4 regions of the Brenneria populi genome follow, and region 3 is predicted to be linked to each of the others. Evidence: predicted binding sites of a transcription regulator. Region 3 holds the regulator's gene; each other region holds the start of a gene.
The links. The regulator LexA, encoded in region 3, represses DNA repair genes until DNA is damaged. The targets are predictions, from matches to a motif close to TNCTGTATGTACATACAGNA.
Positions count from the first base shown of each region.

Region 1: mutH (DNA mismatch repair endonuclease MutH) is a predicted target of LexA. The motif match lies at 2,569-2,588, and genes of this name have one in related genera.
Region 2: sulA (SOS-induced cell division inhibitor SulA) is a predicted target of LexA. The motif match lies at 2,486-2,505, and genes of this name have one in related genera.
Region 4: uvrA (excinuclease ABC subunit UvrA) is a predicted target of LexA. The motif match lies at 878-897, and genes of this name have one in related genera.

Region 1 covers NZ_JAYWTM010000020.1:4,340-10,358, forward strand. The annotation lists gene ptsP (phosphoenolpyruvate--protein phosphotransferase) at 1-1,583, opposite strand, end outside; gene rppH (RNA pyrophosphohydrolase) at 1,596-2,129, opposite strand; gene mutH (DNA mismatch repair endonuclease MutH) at 2,828-3,514, shown strand; gene VSX58_RS16625 (TerC family protein) at 3,597-4,313, shown strand; gene VSX58_RS16630 (YgdI/YgdR family lipoprotein) at 4,538-4,756, shown strand; gene VSX58_RS16635 (NADP(H)-dependent aldo-keto reductase) at 4,956-5,996, shown strand.
Region 2 covers NZ_JAYWTM010000001.1:106,570-112,588, reverse strand. The annotation lists gene yccS (YccS family putative transporter) at 1-1,639, shown strand, start outside; gene VSX58_RS00515 (TfoX/Sxy family DNA transformation protein) at 1,678-2,304, opposite strand; gene sulA (SOS-induced cell division inhibitor SulA) at 2,528-3,034, shown strand; gene ompA (porin OmpA) at 3,398-4,471, shown strand; gene matP (macrodomain Ter protein MatP) at 4,557-5,018, opposite strand; gene VSX58_RS00495 (Lon protease family protein) at 5,227-6,019, shown strand, end outside.
Region 3 covers NZ_JAYWTM010000006.1:334,759-340,777, forward strand. The annotation lists gene plsB (glycerol-3-phosphate 1-O-acyltransferase PlsB) at 1-2,249, opposite strand, end outside; gene VSX58_RS09020 (diacylglycerol kinase) at 2,377-2,742, shown strand; gene lexA (transcriptional repressor LexA) at 2,853-3,461, shown strand; gene zur (zinc uptake transcriptional repressor Zur) at 4,182-4,691, opposite strand; gene VSX58_RS09035 (pirin family protein) at 4,806-5,522, opposite strand; gene VSX58_RS09040 (LysR family transcriptional regulator) at 5,631-6,019, shown strand, end outside.
Region 4 covers NZ_JAYWTM010000033.1:561-6,579, reverse strand. The annotation lists gene ssb1 (single-stranded DNA-binding protein SSB1) at 219-749, opposite strand; gene uvrA (excinuclease ABC subunit UvrA) at 1,060-3,897, shown strand; gene VSX58_RS20340 (methyl-accepting chemotaxis protein) at 4,516-6,019, shown strand, end outside.

The sequences.
Region 1 (6,019 bases), on a different contig from region 3:
GTAATGCGAATCCCGCGCCAGCCGAGGCAAGGGTTCTCTTCAGCGATCGGCAAATAAGGCAATGGCTTATCCGCGCCGATATCCAACGTGCGCAGCATCACCGGGCGCGTCGGATAGAGCTGCAACATACTCTGATACTGCGCCGTTTGTTCATCTTCGGGCGGAAAACCGTTCTGAAACATAAAGGGGATTTCAGTCCGGTATAATCCTACGCCATCGACCTGATTAATAAAAAGTTTCTCATGATCCGTACTTAACCCGGCGTTCAACATCACCTGAATACGCTCGCCGCTTTTCAGCACGGCCGGGCGATCCACATCATCTTCGGCCAGGCGCGTTAGCTCATTTTCTTCCGCTAACAGGCGTTGGTACTCCTGCTCCAGCGCCGGCTCAGGATCCACCAACAGCTCGCCGCGGTAGCCATCGATAATCAGCAAGCGCTGATTAAGCAGCTCCGGCTCAATATCCACGCCGACCAGGGTCGGGATCCCCATGGCGCGCACCAGAATAGCGGCATGCGAATTCGCCGCGCCGTCGAATACCACCACGCCCGCCAGCCGTTCCCGCGGCAATTCCGCCAACAGCGTCGCCGTCAGCTCATCGGCGACCAGAATAAAGCGTTCGGGCCATTGCCCGATGCTTTGCGCGTTATCGTCAAGATGGAACAGCAGCCGCTGCCCTAATGCGCGTAGATCGCCGGCGCGCTCCCGCAGATAGGTATCCTGCAAATTAGAAAATTGCGCGGCGAAACGCTCAATCACCAGCTTGACCGCCCACTCCGCCGCATTGCCAGCATCCACTTCCTGAAACAGCTCCCGCTTCAGGCGCGCGTCGTTCAGCAGATGGGTGTACAGATCAAAAATAGCGGCGCTCTCTTTCTGCGCGCCGGCGCTAAAACGCTTGCTGAAGCGGCGGAACTCCGCCGTCGCTTCTTCCAAAGCCTGGGTTAATCGCGATCGCTCCCGTTCGCTATCCAGGCTTGAAGCCGGAAAAACGTGCTCCAGCGAAGGCTGGCTGCAGTCGCGCCACCCCGTCGCCAGCGCAACGCCGGGCGACGCCGCCAGCGCCTTGATGCGCGTCTGGCGGTATTGACCGAACAGCGTTTTAATCTGCGACAGGGAGAGAATGGCCGCCATCTGGGTCGCCAGCGTGACCATAAACGACTCTTCGTTTTTATCGAATTGGCGATGCTCACGCTGCTGCACCACCAAGACGCCCAGCAGCTGACGACGGTGGATAACCGGCACGCCGAGAAAAGAGCGAAAATGCTGTTCCCGTACGGCGGGAATATATTTGAAGCTGGGATGAGCGCGGGCGTCGGCCAGGTTAATCGGCTCGGCGCGCTGCCCAACCAGGCCGACCACGCCCTGTCCGAAAGCCAGCGTAACGGCGCGTCCGCGCGGTTTTTTCAATCCGCGCGTCGCCATCAGGTAGTAACATTGATGATCGTGATCGGCCAGGTAAATTGAACAGACTTCCGTGTCCATCGCCTGGCAGGTTTCATTGACCAGAATTTCCAGCGCATCACTAAGGCGGGCCGCCGCCGCTACTTTTTCGACAATTTCCCGCAAGCGCGTGAGCATGATGTGCCTGTATTATCCTCTTTTCCGCCGGAAGCCGGACGACGAAGCCGGGCGAACCGCGGCATTCTCCTGAAGCTGTATCACCGGGCTGATAAATTCCTTCATCACCCGACGGTAAACATCGCGTTTGAAAGAAACGACCTGGCGGACCGGGTACCAGTAACTGACCCAGCGCCAACCATCAAACTCGGGCGTGCCACTGCTTTGCATATTGATATCCGACTCATTACACATTAACTGTAGCAGAAACCACTTTTGCTTTTGGCCAATACATACCGGCTTTGTATCCCAACGCACCAAACGCTTCGGTAATTTATAGCGCAGCCAGCTGCGGGTAGATGCCAGAATACGGACATCTTTTCTTCTTAACCCCACTTCCTCATACAGTTCGCGGTACATCGCCTGTTCCGCGCTTTCTCCGGGGTTAATCCCCCCCTGGGGAAACTGCCAGGAGTGCTGACCGTAACGGCGGGCCCATAAGACCTGTCCCTGCCGATTACAAATTACAATACCAACATTCGGGCGGTAGCCATCATCATCGATCACCGGACTACCTCGATAGACTTAAATGCAAAGATGACTTGATTGTTTCACACTCCCGCCAGACGGTAAACCACTGCTTGGAACAGTTATCGTTCTAATAAATGTGCGATAACCCACAGAGTTAATCGAAGTTATAAACATGTAAAGTTCAATATGGCCGTTTTATTCACTATTTCTGTGGACATCTTTGTGTAGAACCCATGAAAAAGTGAGTAAAACTTATTTTTCGCTTAAAAAGGCACGCCGGCGGCAATAAAAAAATAATCATTGCCATTCATTGCATTAGGTATTTTTTTAACAGCTAGATCACCGGAAGATCCTCCGATTGAACAGCCGCCGCCAAAACGGTGGCGAAAGATCGCGCGACGCCGATTTTATCCACAGAAGCGCCGCCGCCATCAGGCAAAAAACAGACAAAAACAGTAAAAACCCCCGGCGTCAAGGCTGTAAATCAAACCAGTAATCTATCTTTATGCCGGTTATCCAAGAAATCTGTGGATAAGATGGTGTAAGATCCTGTTCATTGTTGGCGTCGACAGGTGAACAGTTTGCCAACGCGGACCCGGCCGGCGTCGCGCCGCTAAAAAAAATCGCTATGAATCATGCTATTATTGAATTTCTCAACCGGCTATCAGGTTGTGCACTAACGCGTTTTAAACATTGTATTTTTTTTAATCAGAAAAAATCAGGCCATAGACGTTATGAATTCACCCTCCGTTTCCATCGCGCCGCCGCAGAGCGAGCAGGAGCTGCTGCAGCGCGCCCAATCGCTTGCTGGCTACAACCTGGCTGAACTGGCGCATATCGCGCAACTGCCGCTGCCGGCCAATCTGAAACGGGATAAGGGGTGGATCGGCGTACTGCTGGAGCGCTTTCTGGGCGCCAGCGCCGGCAGCAAACCGGAGCAGGATTTCCCCGACATCGGCATTGAACTGAAGACCATTCCCATCGACGAACAGGGACGGCCGCTGGAGACCACTTTCGTCTGCGTGGCGCCGTTAACCGGCAACAGCGGCGTCACCTGGGAAAGCAGCCATGTCCGACACAAGCTGGCGCGGGTGTTATGGATACCGGTCGAAGGCTCCCGCAGTATTCCGCTGGGCGAGCGCCGCATCGGCGCGCCGCTTATCTGGAGCCCCAGCCGGGAAGAAGAGGAACGGCTACGGCGCGACTGGGAAGAGCTGATGGACTTAATTGTGCTCGGCCGGGTTGAAAGAGTCACCGCGCGCCACGGCGAAGTGCTACAATTGCGCCCCAAAGCGGCGAATAGCCATGCGCTGACGGAAGCGATTGGCGAGTTTGGACAACCGATTCTGACCTTGCCACGTGGATTCTACTTAAAGAAAACGTTCACCGCTCCCCTGCTGGCGCGCCATTTTCTGCTATAGCCGGCGACGTTTTTTTCTTGCCTGCTCGCTAAGCTAGCAGCGTATAATATTGTTTACATTTCGTTTAAGGTACTTTGATATAATGTTCGATTGGATTGTTGATCCGAATGCCTGGTTAGCTCTGGGTACGCTGACTATTCTGGAAATCGTTCTGGGTATCGACAACATTATCTTTCTGTCGCTGGTTGTCGCCAAATTACCCAAAGCCCAACAAAATAAAGCTCGCCGTTTGGGGCTGCTCGGCGCCATGCTGATGCGTCTGGGGCTGCTGGCGTCCATCGCCTGGGTTATCCGCCTGACAAATCCGCTGTTTACCCTCTTAGGCAATGAGATCTCCACCCGGGATCTGATCCTGTTTTTCGGGGGGCTGTTCCTGATCTGGAAATCGGTCAAAGAGATCCATGAAATGGTAGAAGGCGGCTCGGAGGAGCATGCGACTCAGGTGCACTCATTCTGGGGCGCCATCGTACAGATCATGCTGCTGGATATCATCTTCAGCCTGGACTCGGTGATTACCGCCGTCGGCCTTTCCGACCATCTGTTTATTATGATGGCGGCGGTGGTGATCGCGGTTGGCGTAATGATGTTCTCCGCCCGAGCCATCGGCGAGTTCGTCGATCGCCATCCGTCGGTCAAAATGCTGGCGCTGACGTTCCTGATCCTGGTAGGGTTCACCCTGATTCTGGAGAGCCTCGATATTCATGTGCCGAAAGGCTACATCTATTTCGCCATGTTCTTCTCCATGTCGGTGGAAGCGCTGAATCTGCTGCGCGGCAAAAAAGCCAACGCGGCAGATTGAACAGCCGCAGACGGTTGACCGGCCGTCTGCCGGACCGAAAGGCGCGGGGCGAGGCGTCCCCTCTCCCCCGCTTCGGACGCGTCCTCGGCCTTAACGGACGTTAGCTTCCTCCTATCAATTTTTCCCACTATTCTTACTTAATCCTCACGATCTATTTGTTAGACTCGCCGACGGCTCCCGTTTTTTACTCTCGGCAACAGGTAATTCGGTAACAGGTAATGATGATGAAAGTTCGGATGAAAATAGCGGTAACGCTGACGCTGCTGTTCACCCTGTGCGGCTGCGCCGGTAACTATGTGATTGCGACGAAAGAGGGAGAAATGCTGCTGACGCACGGTAAACCGGTCCTGGACAAAGAGACCGGAATGATCGGCTACATCGATGAAGAGGGAAACGAGAGACAGATTAACGGCGATCGGGTCTCCCAGATAATCGAACGCTGATGTTCGCCGTTTTTAGCCAACCTTGCGCCCCCGCGGCTTTAAACGATAAAGACGCTTCCCCACATGCCACGGCTCCGTTATAGTCGAATTCAGGTGTCGATACCCATGAGCGTTCAGGATGCGGGCGGCGATACGCCTGCCGCCTGAAGATGACGGGTATAACAACACCGGCCATTCGCAGAGATAAAGGAAGCTGGCAATGCTATATCACCGTATTCCCCATAGTTCTTTAGAAGTGAGCGTTCTGGGTCTTGGCACCATGACCTTCGGCGAACAAAACAGCGAGGCCGACGCGCATGCCCAGTTGGATCGCGCTATTGCCGCCGGCGTTAACCTGATTGACACCGCAGAGATGTATCCGGTGCCGCCGCGCCCGGAAACGCAGGGATTAACCGAGAACTACATCGGCTCCTGGCTGAAATCCCGCGGCGGACGTGAAAAGTTGATTCTGGCCAGCAAAGTGGCCGGCCCGGTGCGCGGTAATGATAGCGCTATTCGCCCGCAGCAGGCGCTGGACCGCAAAAACATCCGCGACGCGCTGGATGCAAGCCTGACGCGTCTGAATACCGACTATCTCGACTTATACCAACTGCACTGGCCGCAGCGGCAAACCAACTACTTCGGCAAACTGAATTATCAATATACGGATGAAAAACCGGCCGTTACGTTATTAGAGACGCTGGAAGCCCTGAGCGAACAGGTTCGGGCGGGGAAAATCCGCTATATCGGCGTCTCCAACGAAACTCCATGGGGAGTCATGCGCTATCTGCATCTGGCGGAAAAGCATAACCTGCCGCGCATTGTGTCGATTCAAAACCCTTATAGCCTGCTGAACCGCAGTTTTGAAGTGGGCCTGGCGGAAATCAGCCAGCATGAAGGCGTGGAGCTGCTGGCCTACTCCGCGCTGGCGTTCGGCACGCTGACGGGGAAATACCTTAACGGCGCCAGACCCGCCGGCGCGCGCAACACGCTGTTCAGCCGCTTTGTTCGCTATAACGCTCCGCATGCCGAACAGGCTATCGCCGAATATGTGGCGCTGGCGCAAAAATACGGTCTCGACCCGGCGCAAATGGCGCTGGCCTTCGTGCGCCAACAGCCGTTTGTCGCCACCACGCTGCTGGGGGCGACCTCAATAGCGCAGTTGGAAACCAACCTCGCCAGTCTGGAGCTCACGCTGGATCAAGAAATACTGGATGAGTTGGAGGCGATCCACCGCCGCTTTACCATCCCGGCGCCTTAGTTTCAGGCCGGCGGCGATGCAAG
Region 2 (6,019 bases), on a different contig from region 3:
CATCCGCCCGCTGCAGGACAATCTGGCGCAGTGTTATCAGCAGCTTGCCCGCTATCTTGATGCCAAAGCCAATCTCTTCGATCCCGATCTTGAAGAGAACTCGAACCAGCCATTGATCGAAGTCACGATGGTCAACAGTCAGTTGGTGGCGACCCTGAATCAGGCGAAATCGTCGTTACTGACCCGTCTGCGAGGCGATCGCGGTCAGAGAAGCACGCGCCGAACGCTGCATTACTACTTCGTCGCGCAGGATATCCATGAGCGAGCCAGCTCCTCCCATATGAATTACGCCCAGCTACGGGAAAAATTCCGCTATAGCGACGTGCTGTTTCGTTTTCAGCGCCTGCTCTCAATGCAGGCTCGAGCTTGCCAGCAGCTCGCGCAATCCATTTTATTTCATCAAAAATATCAGCATGATAGCCGCATTGAATATGCGTTCGTCCACCTTGAACGGGCCATTACGCGCGTTGCTGAAAGCCATAGCGTCACCGCGTCGCAAATCAAACCGTTACAATATTTACTGAACAATCTACGGGCGATCGACGCTCAGCTCTCGACCATTGAGTCGGAACAGACCATCGAACAGGAAAACAATCCGGAAAATACGCTGGCCGATGACAAAATCACCGGCTGGAGCGATATCCGTCTGCGAATCAGCCGCCATCTGACGCCGCAATCCGCGCTGTTTCGCCATGCCGTTCGCATGTCGGTATTGCTGTGCAGCGGTTATGCCATTATCCAACTGACGGGCATGCATCATGGATATTGGATATTGTTAACCAGCCTATTTGTCTGCCAGCCGAACTATAACGCCACCCGGCGCCGTCTGGCCCTGCGCATCATCGGTACATTGACGGGGATTCTGCTGGGGTTGCCCATTTTGTATTTCGTGCCGTCGACGGAAGGACAGCTGACGCTCATTGTGATTAGCGGCGTGCTGTTTTTCGCTTTTCGTCACGTACAGTACGCGCACGCCACGATGTTCATTACGTTATTGGTTCTATTATGCTTCAACCTGCTGGGAGAAGGCTTTGAAGTCGCGGCCCCGCGGGTAATCGATACGTTACTCGGCTGCGCCATCGCCTGGGCGGCGGTGAGTTTTATCTGGCCGGACTGGCGTTTCCGCGGGCTGCCGGCCGTCATCGAGAAAACGCTGAGTGCGAACTGCCGCTATCTGAATGCGATTATGACGCAATACCATCAGGGAAAAGACAATAGCCTGACCTACCGTATCGCCCGTCGCGACGCACACAACTGCGATGCGGAGCTAGCGTCCGTGGTGTCTAATATGTCGTCAGAGCCCCACGGCATTCGCAATAAGATGGAGACGGCCTTCCGCCTGATGTGCCTCAATCATACCTTGCTGAGTTACATCTCCACATTAGGCGCTCATCGCGAAAAAATCTCATCGCCGCAAACCCTGCAATTGCTGGACGATGTGGTTCGCTATGTTGAAGAGGCGCTGCATCAGTATGGGAAAGAGGATGTGAAAATAAGTCAGGAATTGAACGCAATCACCAGCCGCATTCAATCCCTGTCAGCGGAACCGGATAGCAAAGAACTCTTGGTTCTCCAGCAGATAGGCCTGCTTATCGAGCTATTGCCCGAACTGACCCAGTTAAAAAACAGTATTGATTAAGCTATTGGAAATAGTCAGAGAATAAAGCGGCCCCCGAATCAATGCTTGTGTCTTTTAAAAGAGGACACGGCATTGCTTTCATACCATTCCAGCAACTCCCTGCGAATACCATTCGGCAATGCCGCCTGGTGCATGCCGCATATCGCGCCGGCCAGCGCCAATAATATATTAACGCTCAGATTTGCGCTAATGGCCCGCAATTTCAAATAGCTGTTTTTTGCGCCATACTGCTGAAGCTCATCAATATTCTTAATGCCGACCTTCCATAACAAACGCTCCAGATCGTGATTAAGGTTAGGTAAATCCTTTAAGCGCCCCCCCTCGCTCTTGGCCTCCTTATCCTGCCGCGCGCCAGACAGCGACATTCTGGCGAAATGCAGCAGCTGCCCATGGTCTTCCCATAACGACTCGTCGACAAGGTAATAATTTAACGGAACCGGCATTCCCCGCTTGGTGTAAATAAGGCGAGACATATTGCGGTTATGAAAGTGACGTTCATCTTGCTTACTGGCTCGCAGGTAGAGCTCGCCGCCCGAAACCAGAGCAAAAATAATTTTATTTGCTGCGATACTGTAACCACCAAATTGGGAACGCGACGTAATCTCCCCTAAAGACGCAAAGCGACGCTTAGACTGCAAAATCCTTTTTTCGCATAAATGTTTCATTACTGTGACCCTTAGTATTGAAATAAGCGGTTCCTGCCAGGCAGGAATATCCATAACAGGAACAAGTAATTAATCACAGGGCAAAAGCGTCTTCAAACACAAAATGATCTTGTTAAGCGTTGCATGCCGAATATGCGAAGCGCTTTGAAAAAATCAGGTTGATTTTTATCCGCGTCAGATATACTGTAAATACATACAGTATGTTTATGGGGGAGAACTCACTATGCGCACTCAGCCACAACGTTTTTACACCGCTCAGCAGAAAGCGTTTTCCGGTAACCAATTGGCGACGGCCTCTTCCGCCTCCTGTGGCGGGGTTATCAGCGAGATCGTTTACAGCGCGGACCAGCCCATCGTTGCGCATTTGCTGCTTCCGCTGTTACAACAGCTGGGAGCACAGTCGCGCTGGCTGCTTTGGTTGTCACCCCAGCAGAAACTCAGCCGCCCCTGGTTGCAGCAATCCGGTCTACCGCTCGATAAAAGCGTTCAGCTAAATCATATCAACCCCCTTTTCACGGTAGATGCCATGGAAAAAGCGCTACTGTCCGGTAACTATAGCGCGGTACTGTGCTGGTTAACGGAAGAGTTGACGGAAGAGGAAAAGGTCAGATTACGCCGGGCGGCTCAGTCAGGAAACACCTATGGTTTTATCATGCGGCCAGAAAATGCGGATATCGGCGTCCATAGACTGTTTTCTAGCCTAAAAATTCACTCAACTTTGTATCATTGAGTAAATTCAGAATTATCTCATCCGATTGGCGGGATAACCAGAACATTTCCCGGCGGCTCAGGCTTTATCAAGCCTTCCTGACGCGTTTTTCACGGAAGAAAACCTGTGATATCTGTCAAAAGCATCTACTATTTGTTAGTAAGTATGTATGGATCGTTAATTTATCTATGATACGAATCACATCATACTTGTAACTTTCTAATCACGTTGTAGACTTTGACTCGCTGGAGTTGCTCTTTTATAACGCCAATATAGTTGGTAGTGGGTAATAAATAAGAGCAAAGTCTCCTGTTAAAGGATTTTAACCAAAGGTCTATTAACCTTCCGCGTTAATTGCCGATTTGGATGATAATGAGGCGTAAAATGAAAAAAACAGCTATCGCAATTGCAGTGGCACTGGCTGGCTTCGCTACCGTAGCTCAAGCCGCACCTAAAGATGATACCTGGTACGTCGGTGGTAAACTGGGCGTATCTCAATTTCATGACACCGGTTTCTACGGAAACGGTTATGAAGGCATCAACAACAACCCAATCAAAAGCAAGTTAGGCGCAGGCGCGTTCCTGGGCTATCAGGCTAACCCTTATCTGGGTTTTGAACTGGGTTACGACTGGTTGGGCCGCATTAAATACGCAGGCTCATCACGGTCGAACACCGACGGCGCCAGCTTCAAGGCTCAGGGCGTTCAGCTTGCTGCCAAACTCAGCTACCCAGTGCTGCCTGACCTGGACGTCTACACGCGTTTAGGCGGCATGGTATGGCGTGCGGACAGCAATGCTGGCGGCACTCGCAACCTGGACAACGATGACACCGGCGTTTCCCCTCTGGCGGCTCTTGGCGTTGAATACGCCATCAACAAAAACTGGGCTACCCGTGTAGACTACCAGTGGGTTAGCAATATCGGTGACGCGTCTACCGTCGGCGCCCGTCCTGATAACATGCTGATGAGCGTTGGTCTGTCTTACCGTTTCGGTCAGGATGACTACGTAGCTCCGGTTGCTCCGGCTCCGGCCCCGGCTCCGGTTGTTGAAACTAAACGTTTCACCCTGAAGTCTGACGTCCTGTTCAACTTCAACAAATCCACGCTGAAAGCAGAAGGCCAGCAATCTCTGGATCAGCTGTATACTCAGCTGAGCTCTCTGGATCCGAAAGACGGTTCAGTGGTTGTTCTGGGCTTCACGGACCGTTTAGGTTCCGAACAATACAACCAGGCGCTGTCTGAAAAACGCGCTCAGACCGTTGTTGATTACCTGATCTCCAAAGGTATCCCGGCAGACAAGATTTCTGCTCGCGGCCAGGGTAAATCCAACCCGGTTACCGGTTCCACCTGTGACAACGTGAAGCCGCGCGCTGCACTGATCAACTGCCTGGCACCGGATCGTCGCGTAGAGATCGAAGTTAAAGGCATCAAAGACGTGGTAACTCAGCCTCAGGCTTAAGTTTTAACCATAGAGAAAAACCTCGCTTCGGCGAGGTTTTTTTATTGATATCGACCAATCATCCCACCGTCGATTCGGCGACGCCTTAACTACCGCTTTCTTTATTCAGAATCGCTTTAAGATCCTGTTTGAGCAGTGACATCTGGCTGGCATATTTCTCTTTATGCTCCGCATCTTCAATCAACTGCACGATAGTGTCCGATAGCGTGCTTCCACGTCGCTGCGCCAATGCGGCCAAACGCTGCCAGACAAGAAATTCCAGGTCGATGGATTTCTTCCGGGTATGCTGCTGCTCTGCGTTAAAATGACGCTTGCGCCGCGCGCGAATAGTTTGCTTCATGCGGTTTTCCAATGCGGGATTCATACATTGGTCAATCCATTCCAAAACCTTCACCGGCTGGTTTTCCATTTGCAGCAGCGCATTAACCGCTTCTTCTGCCGCACTCAACTCTAAGAATCGAGTGATGGACTCGCCCTCACGGTGTTTTTTCACCAGATATTTCCATTTCCATCCGCACTCAAGATTTTCTAATTGTTGATATTTCATACTAATTCTTCAGTGACCGCGTAACGTTGATCTTAGAATAACAGCTTTTCCCCGATTTTCACTGTTCTCCGCTTATTTTTATGACTATTTTTTGCACAAAACAAGCTGATTAAAGTCATCCCTTTTCTAGCATATGACACTCCTCATGTGCAGCCGGCATTATTCTTGTATAATCACGCTTTTCCTTTAGACGACTACATTTGATACTTTGACCAGTAACCGACTTGCGTGGCAGCACCTACTGCCCGACCATACGCCTTACCAAACCCTATTCGCCCAGGCTGCACAGCTTTCTCCCGCTGAGTTTTCTGTTATTCAGCCGCGTTTATCCGACAGCCTGACGCTTTTCTGCCATCCTCGCTCCCCCTCACGCTTTATGCTGCTGAAAGCGTTGGAAGATGGCGAATACATGGCGCTGATCGAGCGCGCCGTAAACACCATAAGACCGAAAACAAACGCGCTGTTCGGCAGCCAATATCGCGTCGAGAGTTCCGTGGTACGCATCCAACCGGCAACGCAGTCTGCTGACAATTTTGCCTCACAGGGCGTCTGCCTTCATCAGGAGTGGATTGAACCGGAGCAGCTCTTTGGATGCGTGCGTTATTTTCAGGGCGAGGTCGCGCTCACGCCTGGATTAATCCATAAGGTCAATGGCGGAACGCTGATTCTTACCGCCAGAACGTTATTGGCTCAACCACTTATGTGGCTACGTCTAAAGCAGATCGTTACGGAGGGGGTATATCGCTGGCTATCTCCCGACGAGCGCAAACCTTTACCCATTGATATCCCACCGATGCCGCTAGATGTCCGCTTAATCATCATCGGGGATCGGGAAAGTTTAGGGGATATTCACGATATAGAGCCGGAGTTGAGCGAACGCTCCATATATGGTGAATTCGAAACGCAGCTACAGCTTATTGATGCCGGAGATATGGAGCGCTGGTGCGCCTATATCAATGCGCTGTGTCAGGAAAATCATCTGCCGCGCCTGGCTACCGATG
Region 3 (6,019 bases):
GGCGCATTGATGCCGTGCAGCACCGACAGCCGCTGCGCCATATTCCGGCTCTCTTTTTCCAGCGTTCCGCGATTAATGCCCGGGTTCGCTCCCAGCAACGACAGCGTGATGGCGTAGCGCTGCAGCGTTTCGCGCACCCCGGCCGCCAATAGTTGTAGCGTACGGATACGCGCCGGGTTGATCAGCAGCGTCTCTTCTTTAATACACAGCAATTGTTGCCGCGCCAGTTCGTGCGTCAGCGCCGATAACACCGCCGGCAGCTCCTCTTTGCCGTAGCGCAGGAACAGCTCCGCCTGCAGTAGAGGGTAGATCAGCGTGATCTGACGGATTAATTCAGCCATGGTGATCCGACGGTGATGGATCGCCATGCTGGCGATCAGCGACGGCAGGATCAGCAGGTGCTGGATATTATTGCGGTAATAGGTCATCAGCACGGCCTGCTCCCGCGGCAGGATAATAATGTCGCCGATACTGTCTTTTTCGACTTCAAATTTATCCATACCCAACGCATGTTCCAGCAATTCGGCCGGCGTTTTTTGCGGCGCGGTGATGTCCTTATGGTAAGGAACGTTGCGCAGCAGCTGCAAATAACAATCCAACTGCTCATGCATCTGCTCTCTGGTGAGAGAACGCTGGCGCGAAGCCAGCAGCGCGGTGGAACAGAGGTTCATGGCGTTTGCCGCGGCGGAGTTGTTGATGCGCGTCATGATATCCAGCGCGACGGCCTGCACCGTCGGCGTTAGCCAGCTTGGGCGCTGCGCTTCAATCGGGTCGATGGCATCGCGCCACTGCGGCACATGCTGATTCAGATAGGTGGTTAACGGCAAAGGCTCGCCGAAATTCACATAACCCTGACCCAGGTTGCGCAACTTGCGTAGGCCGCGCACCATCTGCACAAAGCCCTCTTTTTCCTTTGTCGCGCCGCGTAGCTCTTTGGCATAGGTTCCGACTTCCATAACATGCTCATAGCCCACGTAAATCGGTACCAGGGTGATGGGGCGCGTACCGCCGCGCAGCATGGCCTGGATGGTCATCGCCAGCGTCCCGGTCTTGGGCTCCAGCAAGCGCCCGGTGCGCGAGCGTCCGCCTTCCATAAAATATTCGACGGAGTAGCCACGGGTGAAAAGCTCGCCCAGATATTCGCGGAAAATCGTGGAATAGAGCTTGTTGCCCTTGAACGTGCGGCGGATGAAAAACGCCCCCAGCCGTCGGAAGATCGGGCCGGCCGGCCAGAAGTTCAGGTTGATCCCGGCGGCGATATGCGGCGGAACCAGCCCCTGGTGATAAAGCACGTAGGAGAGCAGCAGGTAGTCCATATGGCTGCGGTGGCAGGGAACATAGACAATTTCGTGTCCGTCCTGCGCCAGCTGACGCACCCGTTCGGCGTTATGGACGTTAATTCCCTGATAAAGACGGTTCCAGGTCCAGCCTAATACGCGGTCCGATAAGCGCACGGCTTCATAAGAGAAGTCGGCGGCGATCTCTTCCATCAGGGCAATGGCGTTTTGCTGCGCCCGCTCATGAGAGAGCTTTTTGCCGCGCGCTTCGTCGTCGACGGCTTTTTTGATCGCCTTGGAGTTCAGCAGCTTATTAAACAACTCCTGACGTACCGGAAGACGCGGGCCTACCGCGGCCAAGCGCTGGCGGGAGAAGTGCATGCGCGCCACGCGGGCCAGCTTGTGCGCGATGGTCTTATCCGTGCCGTGCTCGGTCGCCATGTAGCGTAATGACACCGGGCTGGAAAAACGGACGAAGCTGTCTCGGCCCAGCCACAATACGGCAAAAAATTTCTCAATGCCGTTTAGCAGGCGCAGATGCGGCGTCTCCTGATTCTGCTGTCCCTCACGGCCGGGGGAGCGGCCGAACATGACGGAAACCGGCACCATCTGTACGTCGAGATCGGGATTGCTCTGATGCAGATCCAGATAGTCGTGAAACAGCTTTATCGATTCCTCTTTGGGAACGTAATAGCGGAAAACGCGCGGACCATCGTTAATGAAAACGTGGCTGGGCAACTGTGTTCCGCCGATGTCGGCCGGACGGAGAGGATCGGGAAGACCCAGCGTCTGACATTTCGCCCTGAGCGTCAGTAAATCCGCCTGAGAATTGTAAGGCAGCACATAGAGGATCGGGCGCGAGGGATCCAACCCCAATTCAGCCACGGGATCCAGGGGAATGACCTTACTTTTCACTAACAATTTTAGTGGGAAATTCAGTAGTTTATAGTAAATTTTACGCCAACCTGACATAACAACTAGAAGCCTCTTGTTAGCAATGCGTCGCAAGGATACCAGAAACTGCGCTGGAGATCTGTTGTGATAAGACAACGGTTAGGCGTTAAAATGTCGCCGAATGCGAATAAATAATGGAGGGCGGATGAATAAGGCAACGGGGATAACCCGGATAATCAAAGCGACCGGCTATTCCCTGCAGGGATTGAAACAGGCATGGCGGCACGAAGCGGCATTTCGCCAGGAAACGGTGCTGGCCATCGTCGGGGCGATCGTCGCCTGTCTGCTGTCCGTAACCCTGGTTGAAAAACTGCTGCTTATCGGATCCGTTGTGTCGATTATGCTGTTTGAACTGGTCAATAGCGCGATCGAGGCGGTCGTCGATCGCATTGGCACTGAACGCCACGAGTTATCAGGCCGGGCGAAGGATATCGGTTCGGCCGCAGTGTTTATCGCCATCCTCCTGGCCGTCGTCGTCTGGGGCAGCATTCTTTGGCGGCACTTTGCGTGAAAGCTTGCGGAAAGTAATAAAAAACCGAGGTTTACTCACATCCCGGTTCCCAATTGGCGATTAGCTGTATATACTCACAGCAAAACTGTATAAACAACCAGGGGGGCGGAATGAAAGCATTAACGGCCAGACAGCAGCAGGTTTATGACCTGATCCGCGATCATCTTGCACAGACCGGCATGCCGCCGACGCGCGCGGAAATCGCCCAACAGTTGGGATTCCGCTCGCCGAATGCCGCAGAAGAGCATTTAAAGGCGCTGGCGCGTAAAGGCGTTATCGAAATTGTCTCCGGCGCATCGCGCGGCATCCGCCTGCTGATGGAGGAAGAGGCCGGCATTCCGCTGATTGGCCGTGTCGCCGCGGGTGAGCCGCTGTTAGCTCAGCAGCATATTGAATGCCACTATCAGGTCGATCCCTCGATGTTTAAGCCCAGCGCCGATTTTCTATTGCGCGTCAGCGGAATGTCGATGAAAGACATCGGCATTATGGACGGCGATTTACTGGCGGTGCATAAAACGCAGGATGTCCATAACGGGCAGGTCGTCGTGGCGCGCATCGAAGATGAAGTCACGGTTAAACGTTTGAAGAAGCAGGGCAATACCGTTCATCTTCTGGCTGAAAATGAGGAGTTCGCGCCGATCGTCGTCGATCTGCGGCAACAGAGTTTCTCCATCGAAGGATTGGCGGTCGGCGTTATTCGTAACAGCGACTGGAGCTGATTCCGGCGTTTGCAACCCTCCCCCCATCTCAAACGCTATTTTTTATTTGACGCCTTTTCGCCTCGCCTCTGAGGCGAGGCTGTTTATTGCCGCCATCCCCCAAGCCGCCGGCGCTTATGCAATTGAAGTACGGCGGCGGTAAATTAATCGTAGCGGCGCTTGAGACGGCATGATAAATAGGAGATGGAGAGCGTTATCTTGTAGCTAAGAGTGCGGCAAGTTCGCCTCTCATCTGGCTATCTTTTACTGACTGTTGCCGATAGTGCGGAAATTTATTGTGCATAGGGCGATATCGCTAGGCATAAGGAGCAAGTCAGTAGAGACTATACTTAACAGGCGGTAGGAGGCGAACCGTACCACCGGCGGCGCGAAGCGCGACGGCATAAGCCGGCTAATAACATAATGGCTTCGCGGCGATAATCCGAAAGCGATTAACCGGTGGTGTGATGTAGCAACCTTAAGCCAGCCGAATAGCCGGTTGATAAAAGAAGTAAAGGTATGGGAAAGAAAAAATAAGCGCGACTGCTAACCGGTAACGCCGACACGCGCAAATATGAATAAATGGATCCTGTGTCGAGGTGTTGACCATTTCAGCGTATTTGCGGCTGCGGCGGAATGCAGGTCTGGAAAAGAGATAGCTCTTGCTGACTGCGAAGGTCCGGTTTCAGCGATATAACGGGGACAGCGGATGTTCCCCACCCATCCCCCTCTCGCCCGGCGTTAGCGCTTTTTGATCGGAACAGAGTGGTCGTGATCGCACTGTTCGGGGTGCTTGCAGGATGCGACCTCCTGACATCCCTCGCAAAACCCATGCGCTTCAATAATACTATGGCGTAAGGTGAATCCCGCCTGTTGCGCCAGGTTTCGCAGCGTATCTTCTACGCCTTCTGTCTGGCGTTCGGTGACCAGGCCGCAGCGATCGCAGATAAACAGCGCTGAAGTGTGGCTGTGATCCTCAATGTGATGGCAAAGCACATAGCTGTTGGTTGACTCCACCCGATGGATAAAACCCTGTTCCAGCAAGAAATCCAATGCGCGGTACACCGTCGGCGGCTTCGCCTGAGGTTCGGATATCCGTAACAGATCGAGCAGATCGTATGCGCTGATGGCGCCGGTCTGTTGCGCCATCAGGCGCAGCACTTCCAGCCGCTGTGTCGTCAGGCGTACGCCGCGGTGCTGACAAATCTGTTCAGCCTGGGCAAGCAGTTTGTCCTGATTGGTTGAATCCATTGCCGTATACCCCGACGTATAAGAGAAGAAGAGAGACATCTTACCACGGCTGAAAGAAAACGTAGACCCGATGACGTTGGGTTGAATAGCCGGGCGGCGATAAGCGGGGAAAAACTAAACGGCCAGATCAACCAGCAAAAAGCGGAGCGGGGACTCGGACTGGATGGTCAACTCGGTTTCCTGCCGGATAAAGGCGCCGTCGCCGCAATATAGCGTGACGCCGTTATGCTCTGGACTCCTGACGGCGGCTGAACCGTGAATCGACTGAAGATAGGCGCGGTTGCCGCGCAGTTTGACGGTCTGCCGCTCATCCTTTTGCAGTTCGATGTGATGGATCCATACCTGCTGGCGGAGCCGCAAACTGTCGTTTTCCCCTTCCGGCGAGGCCAATAAACGGTGGCCGGTATGATGACGACCGATTTTATTCAGCGTTAACCGTTGCAGCGGGCTATTTTCCCGCGTCGGGCAGGCATCGAGCCATAGCTGCATCCGCGTTAGCGGCTTACTGCCGCTGGTATTGTGCTCGCTGTAGCTGATATTGGGCTGGGTGGAGAGTAGCAGCACATCGCCTGTTTCGGCATGGATGTGGTGGCCTTGGCTGTCGCGATATTCCGCCTCGCCCTGAAGGACGATATTAAGAATATCGACGCGCGGATAGGCGCGCGGCTGGAAGGATGCGCCCGGCGTCAATACTTCCTGATTCAGCACGCGCAGCGAAGCGTAGCCCAGCAGTTGCGGGTCGAAGTAATGGCCGAAAGAGAAGGTATAACGCGCCTGCAACCAGCCATAGTCTGCCTGACCGCACTGTTCTGCCGCTCTTTTTATAATCATGCGAGTAAGCCCGGAGAATATTACGTAAACAGATGGTAATTGTGTGGACGCTGGATTGTTAGCTAGTTAATCTGGTGAGTATATTCAAAATTCCTGAACGAGTCGAAAATGTCAAAAGAACGCGCGTTGACGCTGGAAGCGCTGAGAGTCATGGATGCGATTGAACGTCGGGGAAGCTTTGCGGCGGCGGCGGACGAGTTAGGCCGCGTGCCGTCGGCCCTTAGCTATACCATGCAAAAATTGGAAGAAGAGTTGGATGTCGTGCTGTTCGATCGCTCCGGGCACCGCACCAAGTTCACCAATGTCGGCCGTATGCTGCTGGATCGCGGGCGTATTCTGCTGGAGGCGGCCGATAAGCTGACCACGGATGCGGAGGCGCTGTCGCGCGGCTGGGAAACGCATTTGACCATCGTAACGGAGGCGCTCACTCCAACCGAAAGACTTTTCCCGCTGTTGGATAAACTGTCGCAGAAGGCCAATACGCAGGTTTCGTTGCT
Region 4 (6,019 bases), on a different contig from region 3:
ATCAGCGGGGATGGAAATGATCAATTAACTGAAGTTTTTTTGCGCAATTTTCTCAATCGTTATAAAACTTTCGTCCGATTTTAGCGCCCTCATGAACATAAGACATATAAAAAAACCTCTCAATGCTTACACATTCAAGAGGCTTCACGTTTCTAAAAAAAAGCCCCGAATCACGGGGCTCACAAATGAAAACTTTACAAAAAACGCTAGGGTATTTTTTAGAACGGAATATCGTCGTCGAAATCCATCGGCGGTTCGTTGCTTTGCGCCGGCGCATTATTCTGCGCCGGACGTGAAGGCTGAGCCTGCGCGCCGCCGCTGAACTGGTTGCCGCCCTGCGGCTGCTGCGGCTGTCCCCAGCCGCCGGACTGTTGTCCGCCGGCCGGCGCGCCGCCGCCCTGACGTCCGCCCAGCATCTGCATGGTGCCGCCGATGTTGACCACCACTTCGGTGGTATAGCGGTCGGCGCCGGACTGATCGGTCCATTTGCGGGTTTGCAGCGAACCTTCAATATAAACTTGGGAACCTTTACGCAGATATTCGCCGGCGACTTCGGCCAGCTTGCCGAACAGCACTACGCGGTGCCATTCGGTTTTCTCTTTCTGCTCGCCGGTCTGCTTGTCACGCCAGCTCTCGGACGTGGCCAGCGTGATGTTGGCGACGGCGCCGCCGTTCGGCATATAGCGGACTTCCGGATCCTGCCCCAGATTTCCGATAAGAATCACTTTATTAACGCCCCTGCTGGCCATGCTTGTCTCTCCTGATAAATCAATTTATATAAAAGTATAAACGATCGATTTTAGCATGATAAGAGTATCTATCATACCTGCGGGACTGAATCAAAAATCAATGGGCGAATTGCAGCGATTGCATTCGACACTGTATATCCATTCAGGATTTTTGGTGGTAGGCTAGTCGGGTTCGGCGCCTGTAAGGGTCGTGTCAATCAAGGTTAAAAATGCGCCTGACGTTTTTTTTGTGCCATAATTGCATGTTTCGTATCGGTTGTCTCCGTCCGCGAGATGATGCAAGACCGTATTTATTCCGGGAAGTGTGTGAATGGATAATATCGAAGTTCGTGGTGCCCGTACCCATAATCTTAAGAATATCAATCTGATAATCCCACGCGACAAGCTGATAGTCATCACTGGATTATCCGGTTCAGGCAAGTCGTCGCTGGCGTTTGACACCCTGTACGCCGAAGGTCAGCGGCGTTACGTCGAGTCGCTTTCCGCCTACGCCCGCCAGTTTTTGTCGCTGATGGAGAAACCGGACGTCGATCATATCGAAGGGCTGTCGCCCGCCATCTCCATCGAGCAGAAATCGACCTCCCATAACCCGCGTTCCACCGTCGGCACGATTACCGAAATCCACGACTATCTGCGTTTGCTGTTTGCGCGCGTCGGCGAGCCGCGCTGTCCGGAACATGATGTGCCGCTGGATGCGCAAACGGTCAGTCAGATGGTGGATAACGTGCTGTCGCAGCCGGAAGGCAAAAGGCTGATGCTACTGGCGCCGATCGTGAAAGAGCGCAAGGGCGAGCATAGCAAAACGCTGGAGAATCTGGCGACGCAGGGGTATATCCGCGCGCGTATTGACGGCGAAGTCTGCGATCTTTCCGATCCGCCGAAGCTGGAGCTGCAAAAAAAGCACACCATCGAAGTGGTCGTCGATCGCTTCAAAGTCCGGGATGATTTGGCGCAGCGTCTGGCGGAGTCGTTTGAAACGGCGCTGGAGCTGTCCGGCGGCAGCGCGGTGGTGGCGGATATGGACGACCCGACCGTGCCCGAACTGCTGTTTTCCGCGAATTTCGCCTGTCCGATATGCGGCTACAGCATGCATGAGCTGGAGCCGCGCATGTTCTCGTTCAACAACCCCGCCGGCGCGTGCCCAAGCTGCGACGGACTGGGCGTTCAGCAGTTTTTCGACCCGGCGCGCGTGATACAGAACGAGGAGCTGTCGCTGGCGGGCGGCGCGATCCGCGGTTGGGATCGCCGCAACTTCTACTATTTCCAGATGCTGCGCTCGCTGGCGGAGCATTATAAGTTCGATGTCGATGCACCGTTCGACAGCCTCGGCGACTCTGTGCGGCAGCTGATTCTCTATGGCTCCGGTAAGGAAAACGTCGAATTTAAATATATCAACGATCGGGGCGATACCTCGGTGCGCCGTCATCCGTTTGAAGGGGTGCTGCATAATATGGAGCGCCGCTATAAAGAGACGGAGTCGACGGCGGTGCGTGAAGAATTGGCGAAATTTATCAGCAATCGCCCCTGCGCCAGCTGCGGCGGCACGCGGCTGCGCGAAGAGGCGCGCCACGTGTTCGTTGAGCAGACCACGCTGCCGGAAATCTCTGATATGAGCATCGGCCATGCGATGCGCTTTTTTCAGAATATGAAACTGAGCGGCCAGCGGGCCAAAATCGCCGAAAAGGTGCTGAAGGAGATTGGCGACCGGCTGAAGTTCCTGGTGAATGTCGGGCTGAACTATCTGTCGCTTTCACGTTCGGCGGAAACCCTGTCCGGCGGCGAAGCGCAGCGTATCCGCCTGGCAAGCCAGATCGGCGCGGGCCTGGTCGGCGTGATGTACGTGCTGGATGAGCCTTCAATCGGCCTGCACCAGCGGGATAATGAGCGTCTGTTGGAAACGCTGATTCATCTGCGTAATCTGGGTAACACGGTGATTGTGGTCGAACATGACGAAGACGCGATTCGCGCCGCCGACCACGTGATCGATATCGGCCCCGGCGCCGGGGTCCACGGAGGCGAGGTGGTCGCCGAAGGGACCATCAAGCAGATTATGGCGGTGCCGGAGTCGCTCACCGGCCAGTTTCTCAGCGGAATACGCAAGATTGACGTGCCTGAGCATCGGGTGCCGGCCGATCCGACCAAGGTGCTGAAGCTGGTGGGCGCGAAGGGCAATAACCTGAAAGACGTGACGCTGACGTTGCCGGTAGGGCTATTTACCTGCATTACCGGGGTCTCCGGGTCGGGGAAATCGACGCTGATTAACGACACCCTGTTCCCGCTGGCGCAGCGTCAGCTTAACGGCGCCACGCTGGCCGAGCCGGCCGCCTACCGCGACATTCAGGGGCTGGAGTATTTCGATAAGGTTATCGATATCGACCAAAGCCCGATTGGCCGCACGCCGCGTTCCAACCCGGCGACCTATACCGGTATCTTTACGCCGATTCGCGAGCTGTTCGCCGGCGTGCCGGAGGCCCGCGCCCGCGGTTACAATCCCGGCCGCTTTAGCTTTAACGTCCGCGGCGGCCGCTGCGAAGCCTGCCAGGGCGACGGGGTGATCAAAGTGGAAATGCACTTCCTGCCGGATATTTATGTCCCGTGCGATCAGTGCAAAGGCAAACGTTATAACCGCGAAACGTTGGAAATTAAGTATAAAGGCAAGGGGATTCATGAGGTGCTGGAGATGACCATTGAAGAGGCGCGCGAATTCTTTGATGCGATCCCGGCGCTGGCGCGCAAGCTGCAAACCCTGATCGATGTCGGCCTCTCCTATATTCGTCTGGGGCAATCGGCGACCACGCTATCCGGCGGCGAGGCGCAGCGCGTGAAACTGGCGCGCGAACTGTCGAAACGGGGCACCGGGCAGACGTTGTATATTCTGGATGAACCGACCACCGGCCTGCACTTCGCCGATATTCAGCAGTTGCTGGCGGTTCTGCACCAGTTGCGCGATCAGGGCAATACCATCGTGGTTATCGAACATAATCTGGATGTGATTAAAACCGCGGACTGGATCGTCGACCTGGGGCCGGAGGGCGGCAGCGGCGGCGGCGAAATTCTGGTCTCCGGCACGCCGGAGACGGTCGCCGAGTGCGAACAGTCATATACGGCGCGCTTCCTGAAGCCGATGCTGGCGCGCCAACCAGCGTAACCTTCCCGTATCCGCTATTTGAAAGGCGCTCCGTTCGGGAGCGATGCCGTTAGGGGAAACGGAGGGGAGGTTCCCGCTTACGACGCCTCGCCCCTGCGGCCGCCCGGCGTATTTCGATGCTTAAACGTTCGGTATTCGTCTATATTGGGAGCGGCCTGAGGCTCCCGCACGGCGGCGCCCAGTCCATAGTCTTTTCGACTTAAAATTTCCTATTTCAACCAGCTGATTATATTGACGGTTATGGACTATCCCATGATTCGTTCGGGATATTTTAGCGATCGACCGGTAAAGAAATGCCGGGCTAGGCCGATAGAACAAAAAGCACAGTGAGAGAGACTGTTGCGGATGGATTTGAGAAAGGATACTGATATCCGATAGGTGTTTCTGGCTGGACATTCCTTACGTGAGTTTCTTATAGAGAAATCTGGTTTAAGCTATTTTCCTCAGGCTGTAAGCATTATTTTTTGAATCTCGGCGGTAGTGATTTTGTCAGAGTCGCTGTTTTGCATTTTTTGTGTTAATGCATAGCGACCGTTCTCCTTCATAGCTGCACATCTTGTTGACATCCCTCACGTGTTTTCAGAAATATTTTATTTTTTATGTGGTTAAGGGGGATGTATGCGTTTATCCGACTGGAAAATCGGCACACGTTTGGTGGCCTGGTTTATCCTTCTCGTCATTATGATCTGTGTTGTCAGCCTGACCTCGATCGCCAGATTGTCCGACTTTTATAATGATGCGCGCGGCATCGTTGAAGATGTCTATCCACAGACCGTGGAGTCAAGCCGGCTGATTGATCATGTGAATGCCGGGGTGCTGGCATACCAGAAACTCTTGGTGGTGCAAGGCGCGGAGAAAACCAAAGCGGTGCACGATGAGATCACCCAGGTGTCTAACGACATCGTCGCGTTAATGGATAAAATCGAAGCCACGGCGACCGACCCGACATCGCAACGCATTATGGCCGAGATTAAGCAGTATCGGAGCGACTTTAAAAATTCGGGTCAAAAAATCATTGAGCTGGTCGCTGCAGGCGATCGGGACGCCGCGATCAATGAGTTCAACACCAATACGGACTTGGCACAGAGCAAATACCGGGTGGCCATCAGCAAACTGATCGATCACCAGGATGACGCAATGAGCGCCACGGTTAGCGATATGGCGCAAGCCTACGGCTTTAGCCGTTGGCTGATGCTGGGGATCCTGCTGGGTTGTATCGTGCTGGGCTGCATCATTGCGGTGGCGATGACGCGCAGCATAACGGTGCCGATAAATCAGGCGCTGCAGGTGGCGAATAACGTGGCGAAAGGCGATTTAACGTCAAAAATCGACGCGCATGGCAAAGATGAAAGCAGCCAGCTGCTACAGGCGCTGGAACATATGAACGCCAGCCTGCGGGATATCGTCAATCAGGTACGCGAAGGGGCGGAGTCTATCACCACCGCCTCTTCCCAGATCGCGGCGGGCAACCAGGATCTGTCGGCGCGCACGGAAGAGCAGGCCAGTTCGCTGGAACAGACGGCTTCTTCGATGGAAGAGCTGACGTCTACCATTAAAAATACCGCCGACAATACTCGCCATGCCACCTCGATCGCCAATAAAGCGTCGGATTCCGCGCAGCGCAGCAGCGAGGTGATGACTTCCGTGACGCAAAAAATGCGCGGGATTCGCGACTCATCCCAGCGTATGGCGGAAATTATCGGCGTAATCGACGGCATCGCCTTCCAAACCAATATCCTGGCGCTGAATGCGGCGGTTGAAGCGGCGCGCGCCGGCGAACAGGGGCGTGGGTTCGCCGTGGTGGCGGGCGAGGTGCGCTCTCTGGCGCAGCGTAGCGCGACGGCGGCTAAAGAGATCAAAACGCTGATCGATGACTCCGTCGGAAAAATCCAAGAAGGGATGCAACTGGTGGATGACGCCGAAGGCAATATCAGCGACCTGACGACGCACGTGCTGGATGTGAACAATATCATTAGCGAAATCGCTCAGGCCAGCAATGAGCAGAGCGACGGCGTCAATCAAATCAATATCGCCGTAGGGCAGATCGATAGCACCACGCAGCAGAACGCCGCGCTGGTTGAGGAGTCCGCTTCAGCCGCGCTTTCGCTGCAGTCTCAGGCGT